DNA from 3 places in the Neobacillus niacini genome. Region 3 is predicted to be linked to each of the others. Evidence: riboswitches for the same ligand, from Rfam matches in the RefSeq annotation. Region 3 holds a riboswitch; each other region holds the start of a gene.
What was found. Region 3 has a riboswitch for cyclic di-AMP ahead of ACN6MT_RS15325 (sporulation protein). Riboswitches for the same ligand answer to the same signal wherever they lie in the genome.
Positions count from the first base shown of each region.

Region 1: another riboswitch for cyclic di-AMP. It lies ahead of ACN6MT_RS22685 (amino acid permease); the one in region 3 lies ahead of ACN6MT_RS15325 (sporulation protein).
Region 2: another riboswitch for cyclic di-AMP. It lies ahead of ACN6MT_RS21340 (APC family permease); the one in region 3 lies ahead of ACN6MT_RS15325 (sporulation protein).

Region 1 is NZ_CP183883.1:4,595,685-4,597,890, reverse strand. It holds gene ACN6MT_RS22695 (hypothetical protein) at 1-428, opposite strand, end outside; gene ACN6MT_RS22690 (hypothetical protein) at 725-874, shown strand; cyclic di-AMP (ydaO/yuaA leader) riboswitch at 1,013-1,153, shown strand; gene ACN6MT_RS22685 (amino acid permease) at 1,345-2,206, shown strand, end outside.
Region 2 is NZ_CP183883.1:4,315,498-4,317,703, reverse strand. It holds gene ACN6MT_RS21350 (YheC/YheD family protein) at 1-700, opposite strand, end outside; gene ACN6MT_RS21345 (bacitracin ABC transporter ATP-binding protein) at 834-959, opposite strand; cyclic di-AMP (ydaO/yuaA leader) riboswitch at 1,040-1,181, shown strand; gene ACN6MT_RS21340 (APC family permease) at 1,309-2,206, shown strand, end outside.
Region 3 is NZ_CP183883.1:3,111,617-3,113,822, reverse strand. It holds gene ACN6MT_RS15335 (aminotransferase class V-fold PLP-dependent enzyme) at 1-359, opposite strand, end outside; gene ACN6MT_RS15330 (hypothetical protein) at 480-827, opposite strand; gene ACN6MT_RS15325 (sporulation protein) at 970-1,395, opposite strand; cyclic di-AMP (ydaO/yuaA leader) riboswitch at 1,476-1,611, opposite strand; gene ACN6MT_RS15320 (polysaccharide deacetylase family protein) at 1,771-2,206, opposite strand, start outside.

The sequences.
Region 1 (2,206 bases), 1.5 Mb from region 3:
GGGAGGATGGAGGTAGTGTAGACAAGATGACTAGCTGTTCCAAATAAATCGCTTGTTGAAGAAATGCCCAGGTATCTTGGCAAGTCAAGTTCATCCAACATCGTTATAAGGTTTTTTCTCATCGGTCCCTCGAAGCTAGCACTTTTTTTAACCTTATGAAGGAGCTCCTCATCATGTAAATGTCTATTCTCAATCACAGTTCTATACGCTTTTTTCATCTGGTGTAGTCCAGGTGTAATCCCTGCAATAACAACACGAGCTTTCTCATTAATGTAGTCAAATGGGGTGTAATAAACTTCAAGTTTTTTCTTTTCATCTTTTTTCAATAAGAATGAGGAATTTAATAGATCGTGATCTGTTAAGGGCAAATCTAGAGAAACAATTTTTTCTTTATATAAATGGAATTTTGCGTCTGTAACCATTCCCATGAAAACTACCTCCAGTCAATACAAAGGTCACCTTTGTAGGCACAATATAAACATTATTACGCAAAATATTTTGGCATAGCAAAAAAATTTTGCAGTAATAGCTTGTTAAGAATACTAAAATGTAGAATCCTACTAGGAAAAACATTTGGCACACTTATTGCATTATAAAAATACAAGATATAAAACATCTCTATGTTGCTAATGGTGAGAACCAGGGCATAGAAAACCTGATTTGATTTTACAGAAATATTAGGAAGGCTCGGTCTAAAAAAATCATTGAATAGGAGGGCATTAGTATGTGGGTCATTACGGTGTATTCAGAATCAAGTATTCGTATGTTTGAATTTGATAATAAAGAGGAAGCAACTGCCACTTACAAGAGTATAGAAGGATGTAAATTCCTCAGTGAAGTGATCTACTATAATGATTTTGATGTAGTTGAATAAGATTTTGGAAGAAAATATCCTTTATAAAGAAGCATAGACAGTGTTTTAAAGGAATTTTAGATATTTTTTATATTTTTGTAAAAAATTATTTTACTTTTCTTAAAATAGTAACTATTATAATATTGAAAATAGTTTCAAATTTCTAAATCGCTGAAACCTATTAGGCACGGGGGAACCATATGGATGTAAACAATCCAAGGGGTGAATCCTTTTTAAGGTAGGGCTACTCAGGAGGCCCGAATCCGACAGCTAACCTCGTAAGCGTTATTGAGAAGGAAGGTGGAACTTGTGACCCGATTATTTAGTGTCTACAAGTTTATTTCCCGTGACTTGTAGACACTTTTTTGTCCATTTCTGGGTGTTCTATTATTAAGGGGTCCGTACATACGACAAGGTAATGCAATGATCTGTCTGTAATCGCTTTCTATTAAAAAATGAAAGGACTGAGGTACATGTTACCAGAACGTGAAATGGAAAAATTCCAGCATTCAGTGAATAAACAGCATGAACAAACATTAAAACGAGAGTTAAAATCCCGGCATTTAACGATGATTTCAATCGGAGGTGCGATTGGTACTGGACTGTTCTTGAGCAGCGGGGCAGCGATCAGTTCAGCCGGACCCGGTGGAGCATTGCTTGCATATGCAATAGTTGGCGCAATGGTCTTTTTTATCATGACTAGTTTAGGAGAAATGGCTGCTTTTATGCCTGTAAGCGGTTCCTTTAGCACATATGGCACAAGATTTGTCGATCCGGCATTTGGTTTTGCAATTGGATGGACGTACTGGTTTAGTTGGGCGATGACCATTGCAGCTGAGTTAGCCGCCTCAACGATGATTATGAAATTCTGGTTTCCGGATAGCCCTTCTTTGGTATGGAGTGGATCATTTTTAGCACTTATATTTCTATTAAATTATTTATCTGTTAAGGGTTATGGGGAAGGGGAATACTGGCTATCCTTAATTAAAGTATCAGCGATTGTTATCTTTATTATTGTTGGCTTACTGATGATTTTCGGCATTATGGGAGGAGAAGCAGTAGGGTTTAAAAATTTCACAGTGGATAAAGCTCCTTTTTCAGGCGGTATTTTAAGTGTATTTGTTGTTTTTATTGCAGCAGGTTTTTCATTCCAAGGTACAGAAATCGTAGGGGTTACCGCAGGAGAAAGTGAGGATCCAGCGAAAAATGTACCGAAGGCGATTAAAAATGTTTTCTGGAGAATCTTGATTTTTTATATTTTGGCGATTGCTGTAATCGGTCTTCTTATTCCTTATACCAATCCGAATTTACAAAATGATAGTGTGATGGTCAGTCCATTTACCCTCATATTTG
Region 2 (2,206 bases), 1.2 Mb from region 3:
CCGTTAAATTAGGAAATTTCTTTAAAAAGTAGTATAGATCTTGAGGTGAGCCATAAAGATTGGTGTCAGGAAGATAACATTTTACCCCGATGGAACTAGCCAATTTTTTGTGAATACTCCATCGATTAAGAAAGAAATCATTAAAAACGACATTTCCGATAATCGTTTTGAAATGTTGTATCCAGGCGGTGCTCACGGAAGATGTCATCACAAAAATAGAGGCTGGGTATGGGTAGGTTCCTTCATCCCATTGTTTTGTTCGTGGATTATAAAGGTAACCTTCGACCAGCTGATTGACTTTATCCACACGGTCAAGAGAAAAGACGAGGATGGCACCCTTAATTTCACGATAAAGTAAAACATAATCACGAAGATGATCAAGATATTTTTTAATCGAGCTTTGATAATATCCTGCAAGTAAGCCGATAAAGGGTCCAATGTGTATTTCGTTGCCATTCTGCTTCATTTCAAGACTGCAATACTGTGGTATATTAAGCATGTCCAAAATATCATCAGATAGGCTTGCCCCATTTGTCGGCAGTTCATCAGAGGTGTCTACAATTGATTGAAAGGTTTTTGCTCCAAACCTGATTTTTCTTGCCGTAATTTGAGTGATTCCCATTGATTCTGCTAAAACGGGATGTAAGGTTAATATCCCACTGTTAGAGGTGTTTCTTGATAGCAGAATAACATTATTCATTTTTATTCCCCCAAACCATATTATTGGATAAGTTATTATATGTACCAATAATAGAGATGGTCTTAAAAATGGGGGCGATTCTTACAATTTGGACAAGTGTACCATTGTTATTGTGAAATTATTATTGAAAGGTTTAATCATCTTGTTCATGGTTATTTTCTTCGTTTTCTTCTCCAGGGCGTCCATATAACTCATTGATTTCATATGCCAATTCATCTAAAAATTCATCACTCAAAAGAGGCTTTTTCTTTTTAGACATATATTTTTCTCCAATCTTTATTTATTAAAAATTATGATTTACATTTGAGAAACACAGGAGTATGATAATCACAGTTTCATATTTCTAAATCGCTGAGACCAAATTGGTGCGGGGGACCCATTCATATGGATAGTATATCCAAGGGGTGAATCCTTTAATAGGTAGGGCTACTCAATGGCCCGAATCCGACAGCTAACCTCGTAAGCGTTAATGAGAAGGAAGGTGGAGCTTGTGAGACAAAATTATTATGTCTGCAGGTCTATTTATCTTTGACTTGCAGGCATTTTTTTGTGTTTTTTTAGCAAGATAAGAAAAGTAACTTAATAGAAAACTCGGTGGTGCAGAGCATATGGTATCTTCGGTCAAAAGATTATTAATCGGCAGACCTTTAAAATCAACAGAATTAGGGGAACAAAAGCTAAATAAAACAAAAGCGTTGGCCATTCTTTCATCTGACGCATTATCATCTGTGGCTTATGGTCCGGAGCAAATCCTCATTGTCCTCGTAACGGTTAGTGCGGCAGCCTTTTGGTATTCGATTCCAATTGCAATCGGTGTATTGGTTTTACTGGCAGCACTAATTTTATCGTATCGACAAATTATTTTTGCCTACCCGCATGGTGGAGGAGCCTATGTAGTATCAAAGGAAAACTTAGGTATCAATTATGGGCTGATATCGGGTGGGTCATTACTAGTTGACTATATCTTAACGGTAGCTGTTAGTGTATCTGCTGGAACCGACGCCATTACATCAGCCTTTCCAGCCCTGCATGACCATAACGTGGGGATTGCGATTATTTTTGTCATATTTATTACTACTTTAAACCTGAGAGGTGTAACAGAGTCTGCTACTATTTTAGCATATCCTGTATATTTATTCGTCCTAGCTTTATTTATTATGATTGGTGTAGGAATATTCAATATTTTAACAGGGCAGGTCCCAGCAGAATTGCATACACCAGTTGGAACACCTATTGCTGGTATATCTTTATTTTTGCTCTTAAGGGCATTTGCCTCAGGCAGTTCAGCCCTTACCGGAGTTGAGGCGATATCGAATGCCATTCCGAACTTTAAAGATCCAGCTCCTAATAATGCTGCTAAAACGTTGGCGGCAATGGGGGGACTACTGGCAATCTTATTTTCGGGGATTGTAATGTTAGCTTATTATTATGGCATTACTCCCAATGAAAAGGTTACAGTTGTTTCTCAGATTGCGGAGCAAACATTTGGACGTAATTTTATGTATT
Region 3 (2,206 bases):
TTCATAACAGACGTCATTCCAAAACCATCAAGAATTAGCGCGTCGTTCTCATCAGCATTTACATGTTCCTTAATGATTTTTCTTGATTGATTATAGATACCGGTCATCATTAGACTCGTTATATTGGATTCCGTATGCGTATTTGCCATAAACGGACCAAATACCTCCGAGATTTTTTGTTCAATAGGTCGAAATAATCTTCCGCTTGCCGTCCAATCCGCATAAATAATCGGTTTCATACCAAATGGCGAGTGAAATTTCTGATCAATGCCAATAATCTCAGACCGAAACTTATTAAAATAATCCTCTAGATTTTCTGGCAGACGATAACACTTGCTTCCGATCCTTGCAGTAATCATACTTCAGCACCTCTCGATAAAATCCTGTTAATTACTATATGCAAAATTCCTCCACTTGCCGATAATTCGCAAAGAATGATAAAAAAAGCCTGATCCATATGGACCAGACTATATTATGAATTATACATTTGCAGCCTTAGAAGATTCCTTGCGGTTTACTTCATCAATTTTTTGCACAAACATATGAAAAACGCGTTGCTTCTCTTCTAAATCTTTTATATATTCCTTTAATTGATTATAACTTTCCTCAAACGGTTTATGATACCTTTGGCGTATACTCTCAATAATTTCCTCATTCACTGTCGACTGGATAACTTGCTTGGTAATCCCGTATTTGTATGAGTAAACTTTTAATTCTTGTGCCACTTCTTCATATTCTTTATCAATTTCAGAAAGGACTACTGAAATATCATCCTTCCATTCTTCTAATGATTTCTGTAAATAAGATTTTACCATTGTTTCTTCCATCATTGCACCCGCCTATAAAGTCATATGTTAACTTTATTATACTTGTGCAAGTTTACATAGAAATTTCTAGCAGTTTACAATGCTATATCAATAAATAGGATAATCTTCCGATTTACAATGAATAACTAGTTTAATAGATATACTATGAAACGGCCCCTATCATAATCGGTACATTTTGAGTAATATTATTTGCATTTCCTAGATCAATATTAATCATTAACGAATATTGAAAGGTATTTTGATCTTTTTTAATATCGTCTGGAACATCGATAAAAAAAGAAATCTTTCCGGTCTGATTTGGACTGCACTCAAGAGAACAGAAAACAGAATGACTATTTAATGTTTCTTCTACAAAGGCCTTTGAATCAATGCCCACGAGGTCAATATCATATCTTTTTATTCTATTTTTTAACATTCCGCCCGTTATCTCGATAGTGCCATTAATAACACTTCCAGCCTCATATACCTGTTTATCGAGATGGACCATTGTTTTTGGCAAACCAATTTTCAATTTCGTTAAATAATCTTTTAATGTCATTTTCTTCACCTGTTCCCTAAAAATAGGCATAAATAAAAGACCCTCCATTTCAGTCAAGCTGCTTATTCTGTCTCAAAAAAACAAAAAAGCCCCTGTACTTGGCGGTCTATGACCTCCTTCGCTTTAGCCGACGAAGTTAGCTGACGGGTAGGATGGCGAAAGACTGTCTCATCCTTTCTACTTTGTAGAATTAACCCCTGATTATTGGTTCCTCCGTACCCATTTGGGTTTTGGCCGACATATAGGATTTCGTGTGGATTATGACGATAATTTTATCTTCAACCTGATTCATTGTAAAGAGGAATATTTACGTAAATTCACTCGCAAGTCTCCAATTTAAACTAAAAACACTCAGTTTTCTATCGATTGCTCATGAATCATCACTATTTGGTGCTTGTTTGACCATTATTTAACCATAGCAGCAAACTCTTCGAGAGTGGTAGAATACTTTACATACACACGAGGAAGGTAAAAAAGCTCGTTTTTAAGCCCCTTCTTAGTAAATAGTTCTGGTGTTGTAGTTAATCCGAATGAATAATATTTCTTCACTTCAGAAGTCACTCGATCATTAACGTTTCCATATGGATATGCGAGAGCAATGACAGGTTTTCCAGTAATTCTCTCAATTTTTTCCTTTGATCCCTTTAATTCATATTGAAGATTATCTGACTTTGTCAAATCAGGATGTGTAGCTGTGTGGGACTGAACAGATATAATACCGGATGCTGCCATCACTTTTAACTCAGACTGAGATAATCGATTGGAAAGACCAATAAAATCAGAAATGACAAAAAAGGTCGCTGACGGCTTAAATTGGTTATCTTTTAGTTTTTGAAGGATT